DNA from 2 places in the Streptomyces sp. NPDC004609 genome. Region 2 is predicted to be linked to the other one. Evidence: riboswitches for the same ligand, from Rfam matches in the RefSeq annotation. Region 2 holds a riboswitch; the other holds the start of a gene.
The links. A riboswitch is a leader RNA that binds a small molecule or an ion and turns the genes downstream of it on or off. The one in region 2 is predicted to bind glycine.

Region 1 (10,259 bases), on a different contig from region 2:
GCCCTCGCGGGACATGCCCCGGGAGACGCACGCCTGCATGACGTGCCAGATCTCCAGCAGACCCGTGCGGATCTCGTCCTCGGTGCGCCAGGCCTTCTCGTTCTCCAGCATCAGCGCGGAGATGGAGAGCCCGGTCTCGCGGGTGAGCCGCAGCAGCTCGTCGCCCGTGCGGAAGGGGTACTTCAGCGGGGTGTCGTCGAGCTTGATCCGGTCTTCTCCGACGGCGTCCTCGTCGACGACGAAGCCGCCGCCGACGGAGTAGTACGTCTTCTCCAGGAGGGTCTCGCCCCCGGCGCCGTACGCGAGGACCGTCATGCCGTTGGCGTGGTACGGCAGGGCCTTGCGGCGGTGGAGCACCAGGTCCTCGTCGGCGTCGAAGCCGATCTCGTGCATGCCGAGGAGGCTCAGCCGGCCGGAGTCCTTGATCCGCTGGACCCGCTCGTCGGCGGTCTCGACGTCGACCGTACGCGGCGAGTCGCCCGCGAGGCCGAGCAGGACGGCCTTGGGGGTGCCGTGGCCGTGGCCGGTCGCGCCGAGCGAGCCGTACAGCTCGGCCCGTACCGAGACGGTGTGGGCCAGCAGGCCCTCGTTCTTCAGCCTGCGGGCGAACATCCGGGCGGCGCGCATCGGGCCGACCGTATGAGAGCTGGAGGGGCCGATGCCGATCGAGAACAGGTCGAAGACCGAGATGGCCACGTGAACTCCTAGGGAGGCTGGTAGACGCCGTTGTCTGCCGGGTGGTGCGGAAGAAGCGCGCGATGCGCGGGAGAAGCTCTGAGGACCCGAGCCCTGAGTGAAGAAGCTCGGAGGAGGACCGGGGTGCGGAGGTGCGGGGCGGGGCGGGGGCGGGCCGTGGTGCGCGCGGGGCCGCCGCTACGGGTGGGGGCACCGCGCTCACCGTCCAGTGTGCGCGGTGCCCCCGGGCCGCATGCGGTACTGCGTACGGGCTACAGCCCCGGGTACAGGGGGTGCTTCGCCGCCAGCGCCGACACGCGGGCGCGCAGGCCCTCGGTGTCGTACGACGGCTTCAGGACCTCGGCGATGATGTCCGCGACCTCGCGGAAGTCCGCCTCCTGGAAGCCGCGGGTGGCGAGCGCCGGGGTGCCGATCCGCAGGCCCGAGGTCACCATCGGCGGCCGGGGGTCGTTCGGGACGGCGTTGCGGTTGACGGTGATGCCGACCTCGTGGAGGCGGTCCTCGGCCTGCTGGCCGTCCAGCTCGGACGCGCGCAGGTCGACGAGGACCAGGTGCACATCCGTACCGCCGGACAGGACGGACACGCCGTGCCGCGTGACGTCGTCCTGGACCAGGCGCTCGGCCAGGATCCGGGCGCCGTCCAGCGTGCGCTGCTGGCGCTCCTTGAACTCCTCGGTGGCCGCGACCTTGAAGGAGACCGCCTTCGCGGCGATGACATGCTCCAGCGGGCCGCCCTGCTGACCGGGGAAGACCGCGGAGTTGATCTTCTTGGCCAGCTCCTGCGTGCTGAGGATCACTCCGCCGCGGGGGCCGCCCAGGGTCTTGTGGGTGGTCGTGGTCACGACATGGGCGTGCGGCACCGGGTTGGGGTGCAGCCCCGCCGCGACGAGGCCCGCGAAGTGGGCCATGTCCACCATCAGATACGCGCCGACCTCGTCCGCGATCCGGCGGAAGGCGGCGAAGTCCAGCTGGCGCGGGTACGCGGACCAGCCGGCCACGATCAGCTTCGGCCGGGACTCCTTGGCGAGCCTCTCGACCTCGGCCATGTCGACCTGGCCGGTGGCGTCGTCCACGTGGTAGGCGACCACGTTGTAGAGCTTGCCGGAGAAGTTGATCTTCATGCCGTGGGTCAGGTGCCCGCCGTGCGCGAGATTCAGGCCCATGATCGTGTCGCCCGGCTTCAGCAGCGCGAACATCGCCGCCGCGTTCGCCTGCGCGCCCGAGTGCGGCTGGACGTTCGCGTGCTCGGCGCCGAAGAGGGCCTTGATGCGGTCGATCGCGATCTGCTCGACGACGTCGACGTGCTCACAGCCGCCGTAGTAGCGGCGGCCGGGGTAGCCCTCGGCGTACTTGTTGGTGAGAACCGAGCCCTGGGCCTCCATGACCGCGACCGGAGCGAAGTTCTCCGACGCGATCATTTCGAGCGTGGACTGCTGGCGGTGGAGCTCGGCGTCGACGGCGGCGGCGACGTCCGGGTCCAGCTCATGGAGAGGGGTGTTGAGGAGCGACATCTCTGATCCCTGGAGGTCTGGTGAGGTCAGTTGCTGGAGAATTCCGCGTATTCATCCGCGGTGAGCAGGTCCTTCGGCTCCTCGCCGACCCGCACCTTGAACAGCCAGCCACCCTCGAAGGGGGCGGTGTTCACCAGCGACGGATCGTCCACGACGTTCTGGTTGATCTCGGTGACCTCACCGGAGACGGGGGAGTACAGGTCGCTGACGGACTTGGTCGACTCCAGCTCGCCGCAGGTCTCGCCCGCGGTCACCGTGACGCCGACCTCGGGGAGCTGGGCGTACACGACGTCACCGAGCGCGTTGGCCGCGAATTCCGTGATGCCGACCGTCGACACGCCGTCCTCGGCGGCCGACAGCCACTCGTGCTCCTTGCTGTAGCGAAGCTGCTGGGGGTTGCTCATGACCTGAATTCTCCTGTACGCGGGAAGTGCGGATGTACGGGCAGGGGGGTGGGACGCGACGGTGTGCCGAGGGTCACTTCCGGCGCCGGTAGAACGGCAGCGCGACGACCTCGTACGGCTCGTGGGTACCGCGGATGTCCACGCCGACACCCTCGGTGCCGGGTGCGGCGTGCGCCGCGTCCACGTAGGCGATGGCGATCGGCCGGCCCAGGGTGGGGGAGGGCGCGCCCGAGGTGACCTCGCCGATCACCCTGCCGCCGGCGACGACCTCGTATCCGGCGCGGGGGACCCGGCGGCCCTCGGCGATCAGACCGACGAGCCGGCGCGGAGGGGCGGTCTCGGCGCGCTTCGCGGCGGTGGCCAGGGCCTCGCGACCGACGAAGCGGCCGTCGTTGGAGGTCTTCTCGAACTTCACGACCCGGCCGAGACCGGCGTCGAAGGGGGTCAGCGCGGTGGTCAGCTCGTGCCCGTACAGCGGCATGCCCGCCTCCAGGCGCAGCGTGTCCCGGCAGGCCAGACCGCAGGGGACCAGGCCGGCGGCCTCACCCGCCCCGGTCAGCGCCCGCCACAGCCCCTCCGCGTGCCGCGGCTCGACGAACAGCTCGAAGCCGTCCTCACCGGTGTAGCCGGTGCGGGCGATCAGGGCCGGGACGCCCGCGACCGTGCCGGGCAGGCCCGCGTAGTATTTCAGGCCGTCCAGACCGGCGTCGGTGACGGACTTCAGGATGCCGGGGGACTCGGGGCCCTGGACGGCGATCAGCGCATAGGCGTCCCGGTCGTCGCGTACCTCGGCGTCGAAGCCGTCGGCACGCTCCGTGATGGCGTCCAGGACGATCTGGGCGTTGTCGGCGTTCGCGACCACCATGTACTCGGTGTCGCCGAGGCGGTAGACGATCAGATCGTCGAGGATGCCGCCGTCCTCCCGGCAGATCATGGTGTAGCGGGCGCGGCCGGTGCCGACGGTGCCGATGTTCCCGACCAGCGCGTAGTCCAGGAGGGCGGCGGCCTGCGGGCCGGTGACCGTGATCTCGCCCATGTGGGAGAGGTCGAAGAGGCCGGCCCTCGTGCGTACGGCGTTGTGCTCGTCGCGCTCGCTGCCGTACCGCAGGGGCATGTCCCAGCCCGCGAAATCGGTCATGGTCGCGCCGAGCGACCGGTGCAGGGCGTCAAGGGCTGTATGACGGAGGGCGGTGCTCATAGACGGGGCTCCCAGGGCATGGCCGACGAGGACGATGATCCTCCCCATCTGTCATCGGAACCTGAGAGGTTCGTCGCGACCGTACGTACAGGTGGTCGTGACTTGCACCTTGGGTGGAGCCGGCGTGAGCGGCTCGCTTTTCAGATCTGCCTCATCGCGCGCGGTACGGGGCCTGAGAGATTCAAGGGAGGATCTTGCTCCTTCGGCGTCCAGCCGGGTGGCCGGAACTCTCCCGCGCGGATTCAAGCGGCCGGTATGCAGTTGGCGGGCACATCATTGCACGCATCCCGGCTGAGTGGGGTGTACGGGCCCGACCGGTTCCGCCGGGGCCGTTCCTGGAACCGCAACACGGGGCAAGACGCTCTTCGGAGGGAAATCGGTTGTGCCGCATTACCATTTCTTTACGCTTCATGGGCAAGGGTTGTGTGAGCTGACATGGGGGAGGGTGTGATGACGTTGCAGCACTCCAGTGCTTACGCGACGACCGCGGGGGTGCCCGCTCAGCCACAGGCGCCCGTCCGGGAGCTGGCCGGGGAGCAGGCGCCCGTCCTGCGCGATCTGAGGGCCCGCTCCGGGCGCAGCCCGCGGCGGGTGATGTTCGGCGCGGGTGATCTCGTGGTGGTGTCCGGGCTGCCCGGCAGCGGCAAGTCCACCCTGATCCGGCGGGCGGCGAGCGGTTGCCGCATCGACTCGCAGGACACCCGGGACCGCTGGGACGCGCGGATGCCGAGGCTGCTGCCGTACGGGGTCTACCGGCCCTTCGTCCGCCTGGCGCACTACGCCGGGCTGCGGCGGGCGCTGCGGTCCGGGGAGAGCGTCGTCGTCCATGACTGCGGGACGCAGGCGTGGGTGCGCAGGTGGCTGGCGCGGGAGGCGAAGCGGCGGGGGACGGCCCTGCATCTGGTCCTGCTGGACGTCTCGCCCGAGATCGCGCGCCAGGGGCAGCGGCAGCGGGGGCGGGGAGTGTCGGGGTACGCGTTCGCCCGGCACCGCCGGGCCGCGGGGCGGCTGATCGCGGACGCGGAGGCGGGGAGGCTGCCGGTGGGGTGCGCGTCCGCGGTGCTGCTCGACCGTGACGCGGCGACGGTTCTCACCCGGCTGGGCTTCGGCCACGCCTGAGCCCGGGGCGCGGTCTCCTGTCGGGGACGCGGTTTCCTGTCGGGGGCGCTGCCCCCGAACCCCCGCGCCTCAATCGCCGGCGGGGCTGGTTGCGCCTGGGCCTGGACCACCCAGCCCGTCCGGCGTTTGGGGACGGACCCGTGGCCCGGGCAGCGGGCAGGCGGCGTGGGCCCCGCGGTGGGGCGCGGTCGAAGAGGCCCGGGCCGCAGGGCCATGGGCCGGGCCCGTCCGGCGACAGGGGGCGACCCCACCCGCGGGCGCGGGAACCCGGCGGCCCCGCATCGGACCCACCCGCGGCGCTAAGGTCGGGCACACGCAGTCGTACGGCGCCCGGCGCCGCCGCCGGGGGAGAGGGCCAGCAGGATGACCATTCCGGAGCAGGCGCATGCGCACCCGTACGGGGAGTGGCCCGGTAACGAGCTCGAAGAGGCGCTCGCCGCCTCCCTCGGGAACACCGCCGCCGGGGCGCGCCTCGTCGAGGTGCTCGGCCGGAGCCGCATCTGGATCCCGCTCCCCAACGGCGGGGGCCCCGAGAGCCCGGACCTCGATCTGCCCACGATGGAGATCGACGGCGGTGCCTACGTCCCCGTGTTCAGCTCCGAACAGCAGTTCATGGCCTGCGTCGGCGGCCATATGTCCTTCACGGTCGCCCCCGCCCGCGAATTCGCCCGGGGGCTGCCCCCGCAGCTCGGTATCGCCGTGAATCCCGGCGGCACGGTCGGCACCCCCCTGCCTCCGCCCGCCGTCGCCGAACTGTGCCGGGCGGGGCGTACTCCGCTGGACGGACCGGCGAGCGGCGGACGGGTACGGATGTTCGAGCCGGACTGGCAGGAGGACCCCGTCGACTTCCTGACCGCCGCGGCCGCGGAGTTCGAGGAGTCCGGTGTCGTCCTCAGCGCCCGCAGGGCACTCGCGTCCGTCGAGGGCGACCCGCCGGCGCTCTTCGTGGGCGTCCAGATCTCCTCCCTCGACCCCGACGGCCGCGCCGCTCCCCTGGACGCGCTCGGCCGCGCGCTCGGCCGGGTGCCGGTCGCCTGGCCGGTCAACCTCGTCCTGCTGGACGTGGCCCAGGACCCCGTGGCGGACTGGATGCTGGAGAAGGTGAGGCCGTTCTACCGGCGGGAACACACGTCGTAGGACGGGCCCGCTGGGCAAGGTCGCCAAGTCGGCGCCGGTACGGCCGATTAAGCTGGTTCCCGGCCCGCGCAGCGGCATCGCGGTGGGCCGGGCCTCCCGCCGGCCGGGGGGGCACGACCGGTGGAAGCCGGACGGGGCGAAGCCGGACGGACGCGGATCCGGCCGGACGGAGAAGCCGGGCGGAACAGGGCCGGACCGAGAAGACGGTCAGACAGAGGGGCGGGACCAGGGTGAGCGCGTCAGGCACCGCGGCGGCCGGGCAGGTCGAGCACATGCTCCGCCAGGTGACGCCCGGACGCTACGACGCGTACGAAGCGCTGCTCAAGGCGCTCGCCGACCCCGCGGGCGGCCAGGTCTGGATGCTGCTCTGGAACGGCCGGGCGGGCTCCCCGGACGCCCAGTACGGGAACATGGAGATCGACGGCGTCGGTTACGCCCCCTGTGTCACCTCTGCCCAGGAGCTCTCCGCCTCCGGCTGGACCCGCGCCCACGAGGTGGTCGGCGGGCTCGACATCGCCCGGGCCCTCTACCCCGACCGCTGGGGCATCTGGCTGAACCCGCACGCGCCGGGCGGAGGCGTCGGCATCCCCTGGCCGGATCTGCGGCGTATCGCCACGGGATTGGACCGGATGCCCGCGGGACCGCTGCGGCTGTCGGAGCCGGCCATCGAGATCCCGCACTTCTACGCCCTGCTGGCGCAGAACGCCCACCGCACCACCGCCGTCCGCTCGCTGCGGCGCGCGTGGGTGCAGCCCGCGCTGGGCGCCCCGTACCTCGCCATCGGGCTCGATCTGTACGACACCGGCAGGCAGTCCGTCGACGCGGTGCGCGCGATGATGCAGCAGTCGATCGGCGCGGTACCGGAGGGGCTGCCCGTCTCGACGGTCGCCATGTCGGACGAGTACGACCCGGTGACGATGTGGCTGCGGGCCAACGCCCGCCCGTTCTACGACCGCGACGCCCCGGGCGCTCCGGGCGGCGGCTACGGCTACCCCCCGCCGCAGGGCCGCTGACCCCCGGTACCGCGCCTCATCCGTACCGAACCCTCGCCCCCGTACCGAACCTCATCCGTACCGACCCTCCCTCTGACCCCCGACCGGATCCGTACGGCCCCGCCGCCCTGCGCCCGCTGACGCACCGACACCGCCCGGGGACCGCACAGATCCGCGCGGCGCAAGGGACCGTACGCACCGCCGCTGTCGCAGGGGCCGCGTCCGGTACCACCTTGGGGGAGCGCCGACACCGCCTCCGTCAGCGGCCGCTGACGGACCGGCGTCGCAGGTGGCCGCCGACCCATCGGATTCGGCCATACCCGGCCACGTGATGTGCGGCCACCGTGAAGGGGCGCACACCCCGGCTCCGTACTCCACCACGCGTTGCCGCACAACTGCCGCCCCGTTTGCACGTGTCTGCGGCGCCATGCCCTGCTCATTCCCTGGACACGATCGTGTCCGTATGGCGGGCCATGCCTCAACTTTCGCCCGTTTCAAGCCAATTGATGATCCGCTGAGTCGGAGGTCTCGTCCGGATAACGGAACACCCTGGCATGCATCACGTTTGAGCAAACATTGCTCAGGGGGTCTGGCGGGTGATCGCAGGACCGTTGAAGACTCCCGCTCCAAGAGGCGGCGCGCCCCGCGTACGGCCGGGTAACACGTCCTTCCGTACCAACTGCTCCACACGCACCGGATGTTGTGAACGAAGCCGCCGCAGCGGCGGGTACGGGCCGGTCACCTCCGGCCGAGAGGGGTCCCCACCACGATGACGGCACCATTGCACGACACCGGCGCGGACGCGGCCGAGGCCGCGCCCGGCGACGTCGCGGCGGCTGTAGTCGGGAAGCCCGTCGAGGGGCGGTCGCTGAGGCGGATCGCCTGGACCCGATTGAAGCGGGACAAGCCCGCACTGGCGGGCGGCATCGTTGTCATCTTCCTCGTTCTGGTCGCGGTCCTCGCCCCGCTGATCGTCGGTCTGCTCGGCCATCCGCCCGACGAGTTCCACCAGGACAAGATCGATCCGCTGTTCGGCACACCGATCGGCTCGTTCGGCGGGATCAGCTCGGAGCATCTGCTCGGTGTCGAGCCGAACAACGGGCGCGACGTCTTCAGCCGTATCGTCTACGGCGCCCGCATCTCGCTCCTGGTGGCCTTTCTCGCCGCCCTGGTGGCCGTGCTCCTCGGCACCGTCCTCGGCATCGTCGCCGGGTACTTCGGCGGCTGGGCCGACTCGCTCATCAGCCGGGTGATGGACATGCTGCTGGCCTTCCCGCAGCTGCTGTTCATCATCTCGCTGGTCTCCGTGCTCCCCAACGACCTGCTGGGCATGACCGGCACCAATGTCCGGATCGCGATCCTCGTCACCGTGATCGGCTTCTTCGGCTGGCCGTACGTCGGGCGCATCGTCCGCGGTCAGACGCTCTCCCTCCGGGAGAAGGAGTACATCGAGGCCGCCCGCAGCCTGGGCGCCGGCCGGCGGTACGTGCTCTTCAAGGAGCTGCTGCCCAACCTGGTGGCCCCCATCACCGTGTACGCCACCCTGATGATCCCCACCAACATCCTGACCGAGGCCGCGCTCAGCTTCCTCGGCGCCGGAGTGAGGCCGCCCACCGCCTCGTGGGGGCAGACGCTCTCCTCGGCCGTGAAGTCCTACGAGTCCGATCCGACCTTCATGGTCGTGCCCGGTCTCGCGATCTTCCTCACGGTGCTGGCCTTCAACCTCCTCGGGGACGGCGTGCGGGACGCGCTCGACCCCAAGGGCACCCGCTGACCGCTCCCGGACCCCGCGGCGCCGTCCAGGCCGCGGACAACTGAACCCGCCCCTGTCACCGATGTCAGGCGGCACACCGATGGACTCCCGGCGTCGAGCAGGGACCGCGCTATCCCGGAGGTTGCAGGAACGATGACTCCCCCACGTACGTCGAGGACCAGGCGCATCGCCGGAGCGGCACTCGCCGTGGCCGCCCTCACGGCCACCGCGGCGTGCGGCGGCGGTTCGGGTGACGGCGACAACGGCGGCAAGGGCGCCGGCTTCAACGCCGGGGCCAAGGGTGTGGCCAACCCGTCCACCAAAACCGGCGGCACACTGAAATTCATCGGCAAACAGGATCTCGACTCCGCCGACCCGCAGCGCCAGTACTACGGCATGGCCTGGGACTTCTCCCGGTTCTACGCGCGCCAGCTGGTCTCCTACGCGACCAAACCGGGCGCCGCGGGCGCCGAACTCGTGCCCGACCTCGCCAAGGCCAAGGGCGTCGTCTCCAACGGCGGCAAGACCTACACCTACCAGCTGAGGGACGGGATCACCTGGGAGGACGGCTCGCCGATCACCTCCAAGGACATCAAGTACGGCATCGAGCGCATCTGGGCCACGGACGTCATCACCGGCGGCCCGCAGTATCTGCGCCAGGTCCTCGACCCGGGGGAGGAGTACAAGGGCCCGTACAAGGACACCACCCCGGACAAGCTCGGCCTGAAGGCCGTCCAGACCCCGGACGACAAGACCATCGTCTTCAATCTGGCGACGCCCAACGGCGACTTCGAGCAGATGCTCGCCATGCCGTCCGGCTCCCCGGTGAAGAAGGACCGGGACACCGCGGCCAAGTACCAGCTGAAGCCGTTCTCCTCGGGGCCGTACAAGTTCCAGTCGTACACGCCGAAGAAGAGCATCGTCCTCGTCCGCAACGACAAGTGGCAGAAGGCGTCCGACCCGATCCGGCCCGCGCTGCCGGACAAGATCACCGTCACCATCAACACCAATCTCGAAGCGATCGACGAACTGCTGGTCAAGGGCGAGTACGACCTGGATCTGAACGCCACCGGCATGGCCCAGGCCGGCCGCACCAAGGCGCTCAAGGAGCACAAGGAGAACGTCGACAACATCGAGACGAGCTTCGTCCGCTATGTCGACATCGCCACCAAGGTCGCGCCGTTCAACAACATCGAGTGCCGCAAGGCCGTCATCTACGCGACCGACTACACCTCGCTCCAGACGGTCCGCGGCGGCCCCCAGGCCGGCGGTGAGATCGCCACGAACATGCTGCCCAAGGGCATCAAGGGTGCCGACGACTACGACCCGTACGGCATCAGGGCACGGAACGGCAAGCCGGATGTGGAAGCGGCGAAGGCGGCCCTGAAGGCGTGCGGCAAGCCCAGCGGCTTCTCCACCAACATCAGCGCCCGCAGCAACCAGCCCAAC
Region 2 (10,259 bases):
TTGGCCGCCTGCTCCCGCAGACTCGCCGGTTTTGTCAGCGATCCGACAAAGCTGATCAGCGACGACACCGCGCTCGCGCCCAGCGACAGCGCGAGCACCAGGAGTATCTCGGACCGCAGAATCCTTCGTGGCACGACCTCCGGGGGAAGAGAATCAGCCAGGCGTCCCGCCTCCATCTGCACACGTGCCTCCCGTTGAGTAGCCCCGCCCGCCCCATCTTCACCCCGGCGGGGCCCCGGACACGCCACCGGGGGCAGGTCCACTCGGCCGGTGCACCCTGTGCGGTGCGCGGGCGGCTCAGCCCGCCGCCGCCTCCCGCCCGGGGAAGCCGGCCGGCCAGGTGTGCACGGGATCCCCCTGGTGCATCAGCTCGCAGTACCGGCGGGTCATCGCCGCGAGTGCCGCGTCCCGTTCGAGTCCGGCGTCCCGTGCCCGGTGGTAGGTCTCCGCCTGCCAGGAGGCGCCGTTGACCCGCCGCTTGCAGCGCTCCTCGATCACCCCGAGGCAGCGGTCGCGGTCGGCGGGTTCGACGTTCCACGCGTCGAGCCCCGCCGCGGCCAGCGGAAGCAGTTCGTCCCGTACGAGTTCGACCGCGGGCACCGTCGTGATGTCGCCCGCCCGTCCCGGACGCGGCCACCGGAGCTCGGCCTCGATACCGTCACGGCACGCGGTGCCGAAGTTCTCCGCCGCGACCTCGAACGGGAGCCGGGTCCACACCGGCCGCGGCTCCTCGGCGAGCGCGCGGACCAGCCCGTAGTAGAAGGCGGCGTTGGCGACGACATCGGTGACCGTGGGGCCCGCGGGCAGCACCCGGTTCTCGACCCGCAGATGGGGCACCCCGTCGGCGATGCCGTAGACCGGGCGGTTCCAGCGGTAGACCGTCCCGTTGTGGAGGACGAGTTCGGAAAGTGCGGGAATTCCGCCCTCGTCGACGATCCGCAGCGGATCCTCTTCGTCGTCGACGATGGGCAGAAGGGCCGGAAAATAGCGGATGTTCTCCTCGAAGAGGTCGTACGCGGAATTCACCCACCGCTCCCCGAACCAGGTCCGGGGCCGTACCCCCTGGGCCTGGAGCTCCGGCGGCCGGGTGTCGGTGGCCTGCTGGAACAGCGGCGGCCGGGACTCCCGCCACAGCTCCTTGCCGAACAGGAACGGCGAGTTGGCCCCCACGGCGACCTGCACCGCCGCCACCGCCTGCGCGGCGTTCCACACATCGGCGAACCGGGCCGGCGTCACCTGGAGGTGCAGCTGCACCGAGGTGCAGGCCGCCTCCGGGGCTATGGACGCCGAGGTGCAGGTCAGCCGCTCCACGCCGTGGATGTCCAGGGTGAACTCCTCGCCGCGCGCGGCCACGATCTGGGTGTTCAGCATCGTGTAGCGCTCGTCGTCGGAGAGATTCGCGCTGACCAGATCATCCTGGGTGAGGGTCGGCAGAATCCCGGTCATCACAATCCCGGCGCCGATCTCATGGGCTTTGCGGTGGGCATAACCGAGGCCGGTGCGCAACTCCTCCGCCAACTGGTCGAAAACCCGGCCGCCGAGGCGGTGCGGAACAATGTTTACTTCCAGATTGAACATTCCGAGTTCGGTCTGGAAATCCCGGCTCGCGATACGTTCGAGGACTTCCGCATTCATCATCCGAGGCAGTCCGTCAGGGCCCGCGAGATTGAGCTCGATCTCCAGGCCCATGAGATTCCTGGGCCGGTCGAACCGCTTCTCCGCCAGCAGCCGCCCCAGCGCGGCCAGGCACTGCTGGAGCTTCCGCCGGTACCGCTGACGATCGGACAGCGCGAACCCGCCTGTCTCGACCTTGTCCCCCATCGAAGTGTCCTTCCTCGGGTGGGCACCACGGAGCATGGGTCGCTCGCGTCACGGACGATAATGCCCAGACTGACTGATCCATAACGCGGCGCGGAGTCCGCTCGACCGGTACTGTGGCAGGAGCGATCGGGCGGCACTGCCCCTCGGCAGGGTGCAGTGGGCACCTACCTCCGCTCATCGCCTGGTGAAAAACGCCGATGGGTTTCGGCCTACCGATGCGTAGCCATATTCCCAGGTTATCGCGTGAGAATCACCGGAAATCCGGCAGAACACCCGGCTGCGCGGGACCTGAACCCGCCTTGCTTTTAATGCCCGCGAACGCTAGCGGAAACACCGCGAGAACGCGTGTCGTATAAACTCCGCGAACGAGGCAGAGAGTTGGCACCCGGTGGCCCTTCCGGCCCCCCTCTGGCCCCGCACGCTGACAGCGCCGTCCGCACCTGCCCTGGTTCCACCGTGTCTCCCGAGTGAGAGGCGACCCACCATGCCGCTGCATGTCCTCCCGCCCCCTTCGCCTGCCCTCCGCAGCGTTCTCGCGGCACTGAGTTCCCCGACGGCGGTCCGCGAGGACCGCACCCCCGCGCTCCGGTCCGCCCAGGGGCCCGTCAGCCCGGAGTCCCCGCTCCCGGTCCATGTGCTGGACAGGGTCGTGCCGAACGGCGGGCCACCCGCCACCCGGCTCACGGGGTGGCGCTTCCTGATCCGCGGCGGAGACCGGTCGCTGGCCGCGGCGGAGACCGTGCTCACGCCCGACGGCTGGACGTTCTCGCACTTCTTCGAGGGCCCCTATCTGCGCTCCACGGAACAGGCGCTCCTCCAGGCCGAGTCCATCAAGACCCCGTTCCAGCCGCGCCTGCTGTCCGTCCCCGAGCTGTACATGATCACTCTCTGGCTGCACGGGGACACGGAGGCCGACGCCTCGGCGGGCGCGCCCAGGCCCACCGACGTCCTGGTGCCGCTCGCGCCGGCGCCGCCCGGTATCGCGGCCCACCGGCCCCACCGGGTGGCCGATCTGCTCCCGGTGATGACCCTGCGGCTTCCCCCCGGCCCGCTCCTCGGTTCACCGGCCTGACCCCCTCGCCCTTCTCGTCCCACCGACGGGAAGGGCACCGGTCGCGCCCCGCGACCGCCCGACAGCGGGGCGCACCGCTTGCCCGGATGGACTAGTCCATACCGGCCCCCCTGAACCACCCGAAAGGACAGTGAAGTTGAGCTGAACCGCCCGCGCGGGTGATACGTCTCTCTCCAGTAAGACGAGCTGTCGCGAAATCCCTGCGGATTGACGCTCGTACGGCAACACTGGGACCGGACCGAGAGATACGGGGGGCGGCCATGAACACCTCATCGAGCCGCAGGACACTCACCACATCACAGCGAAAGAACCCGCCCATGTGCCAGCATCAGCCTGCTTGTCCGACATCAGACTCAGCCGACAGGGATGCGGCTCGCCTTGTGGCTCACCACCCGGAGCAGGGCTGGAGCCTGCTGTGCAATGGCGTGCTCCTCTTCGAGGACACCGGCGAGCTGTTGCCCGACGGCCAGATCATCGGCCCGCACCGTCCGCTCCGGGCGATGAGGGCCGCGTAGCACCCGAGGCACCGCGGAAGCCGTCCCGCAGGGCGGCGACCGCCCGTACGACCGTGTGACCACCCGCTCGCAGGACAGGGCAACCTCCGCGCGACAGGCGCGCGTCCGTACGGTGAGCGGCTTCGACCACGACGAGGGGCCGGCCGGAGAGTTGCTCCGTACCGGCCCCGACGCGCGCCCGCTTTGTGCCGGTCGCCGTCCGTCAGTTGTCGTACTCGTCCACCGGAGGGCAGGAGCAGACGAGGTTGCGGTCGCCGAAGGCGCCGTCGATGCGGCGGACCGGCGGCCAGTACTTGTCGGCGGCGCTCACCCCGGCGGGGAAGACCGCCTCGTCCCGGCGGTAGGCGTGCTCCCACGCGCCGCCCAGCGCGGCCGCGGTGTGCGGCGCGTTCCCCAGCGGGTTGTCCTCGGCCGGCCACTCCCCGGACGCGACCTTCTCGATCTCCGCGCGGATGGCGATCATCGCGTCGCAGAACCGGTCGATCTCGGCCAGGTCCTCGCTCTCGGTGGGCTCGATCATCAGCGTCCCGGCCACCGGGAACGACATCGTCGGCGCGTGGAAGCCGTAGTCGATCAGCCGCTTGGCGATGTCGTCGACACTGACCCCGGTCGACTTGGACAGCGGCCGCAGATCCACGATGCACTCATGGGCGACCAGCCCCGCGGGTCCCGTGTACAGCACGGGGTAGTGCGGCTCCAGGCGCTTGGCGATGTAGTTGGCGGCGAGCACCGCGACCTGGGTGGCCCGCTTCAGGCCCTCGCCGCCCATCAGCCGTACATAGGCCCAGGAGATCGGCAGAATGCCCGCCGAACCCCAGGGAGCGGCCGAGACCGGTCCCACCCCCGTCTCGGGACCGGCGGTCGGCTGGAGCGGGTGGTTCGGCAGATACAGAGCGAGATGCGCCCGCACTCCGACCGGGCCCACCCCGGGGCCGCCGCCGCCGTGCGGGATGCAGAACGTCTTGTGCAGATTCAGATGCGAGACGTCGCCGCCGAACCTGCCCGGCTTGGCGAGCCCCACCAGCGCGTTGAGATTGGCGCCGTCGACGTACACCTGGCCGCCCGCGTCGTGCACCTGGGCGCAGATGTCGGCGACGTGCTCCTCGAACACCCCGTGGGTGGACGGGTAGGTGATCATCAGCACGGACAGCTCGTTCCGGTACTGCTCGATCCTGGCCCGCAGATCGTCGATGTCGATCTCGCCGTCGTCGGCGGTCCTGACGACCACGACCTTCATGCCCGCCATCACGGCACTGGCGGCGTTGGTGCCGTGCGCCGAGGACGGGATGAGGCAGACGGTGCGCTGGTCGTCGCCGTTGGCGCGGTGGTACGCGCGCACGGCGAGCAGCCCGGCGAGTTCGCCCTGGGATCCGGCGTTGGGCTGGATGGAGACCTTGTCGTAGCCGGTGATCTCGGCGAGCCGCTCCTCCAGCTCACGGATGAGCGTGAGATATCCGGCGGCCTGCTCGACCGGGGCGAAGGGATGGATCTGCCCGAATTCGGGCCAGGTGACCGGCTCCATCTCGGTGGTCGCGTTCAGCTTCATGGTGCAGGAGCCGAGCGGGATCATGCCGCGGTCCAGCGCGTAGTCCCGGTCCGCCAAGCGGCGCAGATAGCGCAGCATGGCGGTCTCGGAGCGGTGCTGGTGGAAGACGGGGTGGGTGAGGTAGTCGTCGGTCCGCAGCAGCGCCTCGGGCAGCACGTCCCCGGTGGCCGCGTCCAGCGCCTCGATGTCGGCGTCGATGCCGAAGGCGGCCCAGACGGCGATGACGTCGGCGCGGGAGGTCGTCTCGTCACAGGCGATGGAGACGTGGAACTCGTCCACGAGGTGGATGTTGACCCCGCCCTCCCGGGCGGCCGCGACCACCTCGGCGGCGGCCGGCACCCGCACGGTCAGGGTGTCGAAGTAGGAGCCGTGCACGACCTCCGCACCGCCGGCCTTCAGTCCCTCGGCGAGCAGGGCGGCATAGCGGTGGGCGCGCCCGGCGATCGTCCGCAGTCCGTCCGGGCCGTGGTAGACGGCGTACATCCCCGCCATCACGGCCAGCAGTACCTGCGCGGTGCAGATGTTGCTGGTGGCCTTCTCCCGCCGGATGTGCTGCTCACGGGTCTGGAGCGCGAGGCGGTACGCCTTGTTCCCGTCGGCGTCCACGGAGACCCCGACGAGCCGTCCGGGCAGGCTGCGGGCGAACTTCTCGCGTACGGCCATATAGCCCGCGTGCGGCCCGCCGAAGCCCATGGGGACACCGAAGCGCTGGGTGGTGCCGACGGCGATGTCCGCGCCCAGCTCACCCGGTGAGGTGAGCAGGGTCAGCGCCAGCAGATCAGCGGCGACGGTGACGATGGCGCCGAGCCCGTGCGCCTGCTCGACGACGGGCCTGATGTCCCGTACGGCACCGGACGCGCCCGGATACTGCAGCAGCACACCGAACACACCGCGCTCGGCGACGTCGGCGGGGATGCCGTCGCTCAGATCGGCGGTGACGACCTCGACTCCGGTCGGTTCGGCGCGGGTGCGGATCACCGCGATCGTCTGCGGCAGCACATCGGTGTCGACCAGGAAGACGCCGTCCTTGACCCTGCCGACCCGGCGGGCCAGGGACATGGCCTCGGCCGCCGCGGTGCCCTCGTCGAGGAGGGACGCGCCGGAGGTGGGCAGCCCGGTCAGGTCGGCCACCATCGTCTGGAAGTTCAGCAGGGCCTCCAGACGGCCCTGGGAGATCTCCGGCTGGTACGGCGTGTACGCGGTGTACCAGGAGGGGTTCTCCATGACGTTGCGCAGGATCACCGGCGGGGTGAAGGTGCCGTAGTAGCCGAGGCCGATCATGGGGGCGAGGACCCTGTTCCGCTCCGCGAGGCTGCGCAGCTCGGCGAGGACCTCGGCCTCGGAGCGTCCGTCCGGCAGGCCCAGCGCCCCGGCGTTCTTGATGACGTCGGGCACCGCGGCGGCGGTCAGCTCGTCCAGCGAGCCGTATCCCACCTGCGCCAGCATCTTGGCCTGGGCCTCGGTGTCGGGCCCGATGTGGCGCTGCTCGAAGGGTGTGCCTCGCTCCAGCTGCGAGAGCGGAATGCGGTTGGCGGTCATGTAGGAGGCCTCCTGGTCTGACGCGACCTGCGAGGGGCATCACGGCGGATGCCCTGGACGGCCTCCCCCTCTGTCATCTCAACCTGAGAGTTTCACCGGACCGCCCGAACCGGGGCGCTCCGGCTTTCACCGTCGGTGAGAGCGGATGCCGTCCGACGCCCGCTCTACTTTCCAGAGTGACCTCGTCCGCGCGGTACAGGTGCCTGAGAGATTCCGGGGAGGATTTGCTCCTTCGGCGCCACCGTCGTCCTGCCGGTGGACTCTCCCGCACGGGGTCAGCAGCCGTTTGCCAGCCTACCAGCGCGCCCTTTCCGCGATCGCTCAAGTGGCCGACGCCCACGATGTGCCCTTTCGTATGATTTAGGCAGCAGTTGCGACCTTTGGAGGGACCGTGCAGACCGATATCGATCCGCGCAGCCTGATCGGCCGCAAGGCGATAGACCGCAATGGGGTCAAGATAGGAACCATCGACGAGATCTACTTGGACGACGCCACGGGGACACCCGAATGGGCGGCAGTCCGCACCGGGCTCTTCAGCCGTGACGCGTTCGTCCCGCTGGAGCCGAGCACATTCGCCGACGACACCCTGCGGGTGCCCTACGAACGCGCGCTGATCAAGGACGCGCCGGACTTCGGGGTCGGCCGCCACCTCTCCCCCGAGCAGGAGCTCCAGCTCTACCACCACTACGGGCTCGAACTCTCCGTGGCCCCCGAGTCACCCCCGTCCCGCGACCGCTCCTTCGGGAAGATCGCCGGCGAGGACGACTGATCCGGGTCCTCCCCCCATGCCACCAGCGGCAGCGGATCGGACGGCTCCAGGTCCGGGTCGTCCACACGGAAGGTGCGCACGCGCCCCGGCGGCGATCCGGGCTCCTCGAACCGCACGGTGACCCGTCCGACCCCACTGCCCTGCACCCAGCCCGCCCCGTACCGGGCATGCCGTACGTCGTGCCCGGCCGTCCACCGGCGCTCCCCGGGAACGCCGGTGCCGGCCTCACCCGGACGGCCCTGCCCGCCGCTCCCCGCGACTCCGTCGGCACCGGTACCCCCAGCCGGGTGATACGGCTCCCCCGCTCCCCGCACGGCCCCGGCGCCCGCCGCCGGCGCCCGCCTCTGTCCTCCGGCCCCGGGGTCCCCGCCGTCACCGGGGGCTCCTCCCGCTCCGGCGGCCCGCCCCGGAACACCGACGGCGGCCGGTACGGCGCCCGTGCGCTCTCCCGGTTCCGGCGGCGGCGCCACCCCGGGCCCCGCTCCCGAAGGGGTGGCGGACGCTTCCCCAGTGGCCTGCCCCGCCTCTTCCGTCCCCTGGTCCGCCGCTCCCCGCTCGTCCGCCGCCCGGACCTCCGCCGCCGCCTGGGCGAACAGGTCCTCCTGGGTGTAGTCCGCGAGCCCGCTGACCCCCACGCCCAGCAGCCGTACCCCGCCGGTCGTGTCCAGGGGCTCCAGCAGCCGCGCCGCAGCCTCCCGCACCACGGCGGGGTCGTCGGTCGGCCCGCGCAGGGTCTCCGACCGGGTCAGTGTGGAGAAGTCGAACCGCCGCACCTTCAGCACGATCGTCCGGCCGGAGTGCCCCGACGCCCTCAGCCGCTCCACACAGCGGTCGGCCAGGCGCTCCACCTCCAGCCGGATCCTGACCCGGTCGTGGAGATCCACGTCGAAGGTGTCCTCCACCGACACCGACTTGGCGTCCCGCTCGGCGACGACGGGCCGGTCGTCGTGCCCCAGGGCCATCCGGTACAGCGACACGCCGTGGGCCCTGCCCACCAGACGTACCAGCTCGTCCTCGCCCGCCTCCACCAGCTCGGCGCAGACGGTGATCCCGGCCCGCCGCAGATGCTCGCCGGTGGCCGGTCCGACGCCGGGCAGTGTCCGGACGGACATGGGCCCCAGCAGCTCACGCTCCGTACCGGGCTCTATGAGGACCAGGCCGTCGGGCTTGGCCTGCTCGGAGGCGATCTTCGCCAGCATCTTCGATCCGGCGAGCCCCACGGAGCCGGTGAGTCCGGTCACCGCCCGGATGTCCTCGCGCAAACGCTCCCCGGCCACCCGCGCCGACGGCGAGTCATGGGCCGAGCCGCCCGCCTCCAGGTCCACGAACGCCTCGTCCAGGCTCAGCGGCTCCACCAGCGGTGAGAGCCTGCCCAGCAGCTCCATGACCTGCTCGCTGACCGATCGGTACAGGGAGAAGCGGGGCACGAGATACGCCGCGTTCGGCGCGAGCCGGCGCGCCTGTGCCATGGGCATCGCCGAGTGCACCCCGAAGCGTCTCGCCTCGTACGACGCGGTGGCGACCACCCCGCGCGGCCCCAGCCCGCCGACGACCACCGGCTTGCCGCGCAGACTCGGCTTCGCCGCCTGCTCGGCGGCGGCGAAGAACGCATCCATGTCCAGATGCAGAATCGTCGGCGCGGATCTCACATCTCCGATGCTGCCCTACGCCACTGACAACGCGCCGTCCCCCGGACCTGCGGCGCGTCCCCTCAGACCGCCCGGTCGCGCCTGCGCCGGGCCAGTTCATCGGCGGGATTGTTCCCGATGAGGGTCTCACCGGTGTCGATCCGCTCGCCGTGCAGCTGCGACAGGGCCGCATCGACATCCCGCCAGACGACGCCGACGGCGATACCGAAGATCCCCTGGCCGCCCTGAAGGAGGTCGACGACCTCGTCGGGCGACGAGCACTCGTAGACCGTGGCCCCGTCGCTCATCAGCGTCATCCGCTCCAGATCGGCGAAGCCGCGCTCCCGCAGATGCTGGACGGCGGCCCGGATGTTCTGGAGCGCCACCCCGGTGTCCAGGAAGCGTTTGACGATCTTGAGGACGACCACATCGCGGAAGCTGTAGAGCCGCTGGGTGCCGGATCCGTACGCCGGGCGCACGCTGGGCTCGACCAGTCCGGTGCGCGCCCAGTAGTCGAGTTGCCGGTACGTGATGCCCGCCGCCGCGCACGCGGTGGGCCCACGGTAGCCGACCGTCTCCGTGGACGGTTCGGCCGCGCTCCTCTGAAGCGGATACGGTCCGCTCTCCCCCAGACTTCGTCCGGGGGCACCCCCAACCGCACCGTCGCCGCTGCTTCTCACGCCGACCTCCGTCCTTGACCTGCCCACACGACGGTAGGCAGTCACCAGGGGTGCGTCAACGATCGCCACACTCGGCACGCCGAGTGATAATCACCCTGAGAGTGGTTTCCCGAGCCCCGTATCGGGGAAAGGCTACTCGAATGCGCCGAGGCCGCCGAATGGGTGACCACCGGACTCCCGCCGGCGGCCACCCGTTGCTGTCACAGGTCGGCGGTCACTGACTGTTGGTTCCGAAGTCCTCCGGAGAAATCTGGTCGAGGAACTCGCGGAACTTCTCCACCTCGTCCTCCTGCTCGTCCGGGATGGCGATCCCCGCGTCGTCGAGCACCCCGTCACTGCCGTAGATCGGCGTACCGGTGCGCAGGGCGAGCGCTATGGCGTCGGACGGGCGGGCGCTCACCTCGACTCCGCTGGCGAAGACCAGCTCCGCGTAGAAGACCCCTTCGCGCAGATCGGTGATGCGGACCTCGGTGAGTTCCTGCCCCACCGCCTCCAGCACATCCTTGAAAAGATCATGGGTCAGCGGTCTGGCCGGTGCCATGCCCTGCTGGGCGAAGGCAATGGCGGTCGCCTCCCCGGGACCGATCCAGATGGGGAGGTACCGGTCGCCTCCCACTTCACGCAGGAGCACGATCGGTTGGTTGGAGGGCATTTCCACCCGGACACCCACAACGTCGAGCTCGTTCACA

Region 1: it holds a riboswitch for glycine, as region 2 does, so the genes downstream of both, gcvT (glycine cleavage system aminomethyltransferase GcvT) here and gcvP (aminomethyl-transferring glycine dehydrogenase) in region 2, are expected to answer to the same signal.

What each region holds. Positions count from the first base shown of each region.
Region 1 is NZ_JBIALS010000018.1:667-10,925, reverse strand. It holds gene ACFYT4_RS19005 (L-serine ammonia-lyase) at 1-696, opposite strand, end outside; gene glyA (serine hydroxymethyltransferase) at 948-2,207, opposite strand; gene gcvH (glycine cleavage system protein GcvH) at 2,234-2,611, opposite strand; gene gcvT (glycine cleavage system aminomethyltransferase GcvT) at 2,685-3,809, opposite strand; glycine riboswitch at 3,961-4,054, opposite strand; gene ACFYT4_RS18985 (AAA family ATPase) at 4,260-4,928, shown strand; gene ACFYT4_RS18980 (enhanced serine sensitivity protein SseB) at 5,292-6,065, shown strand; gene ACFYT4_RS18975 (enhanced serine sensitivity protein SseB C-terminal domain-containing protein) at 6,296-7,078, shown strand; gene ACFYT4_RS18970 (ABC transporter permease) at 7,827-8,831, shown strand; gene ACFYT4_RS18965 (ABC transporter substrate-binding protein) at 8,964-10,259, shown strand, end outside.
Region 2 is NZ_JBIALS010000010.1:7,729-17,987, reverse strand. It holds gene ACFYT4_RS12590 (CPBP family intramembrane glutamic endopeptidase) at 1-176, opposite strand, end outside; gene ACFYT4_RS12585 (glutamate-cysteine ligase family protein) at 298-1,821, opposite strand; gene ACFYT4_RS12580 (hypothetical protein) at 2,306-2,893, shown strand; gene ACFYT4_RS12575 (DUF5999 family protein) at 3,211-3,408, shown strand; gene gcvP (aminomethyl-transferring glycine dehydrogenase) at 3,611-6,493, opposite strand; glycine riboswitch at 6,675-6,771, opposite strand; gene ACFYT4_RS12565 (PRC-barrel domain-containing protein) at 6,885-7,262, shown strand; gene ACFYT4_RS12560 (DNA polymerase IV) at 7,178-8,911, opposite strand; gene ACFYT4_RS12555 (MerR family transcriptional regulator) at 8,974-9,570, opposite strand; gene ACFYT4_RS12550 (bifunctional nuclease family protein) at 9,785-10,258, opposite strand.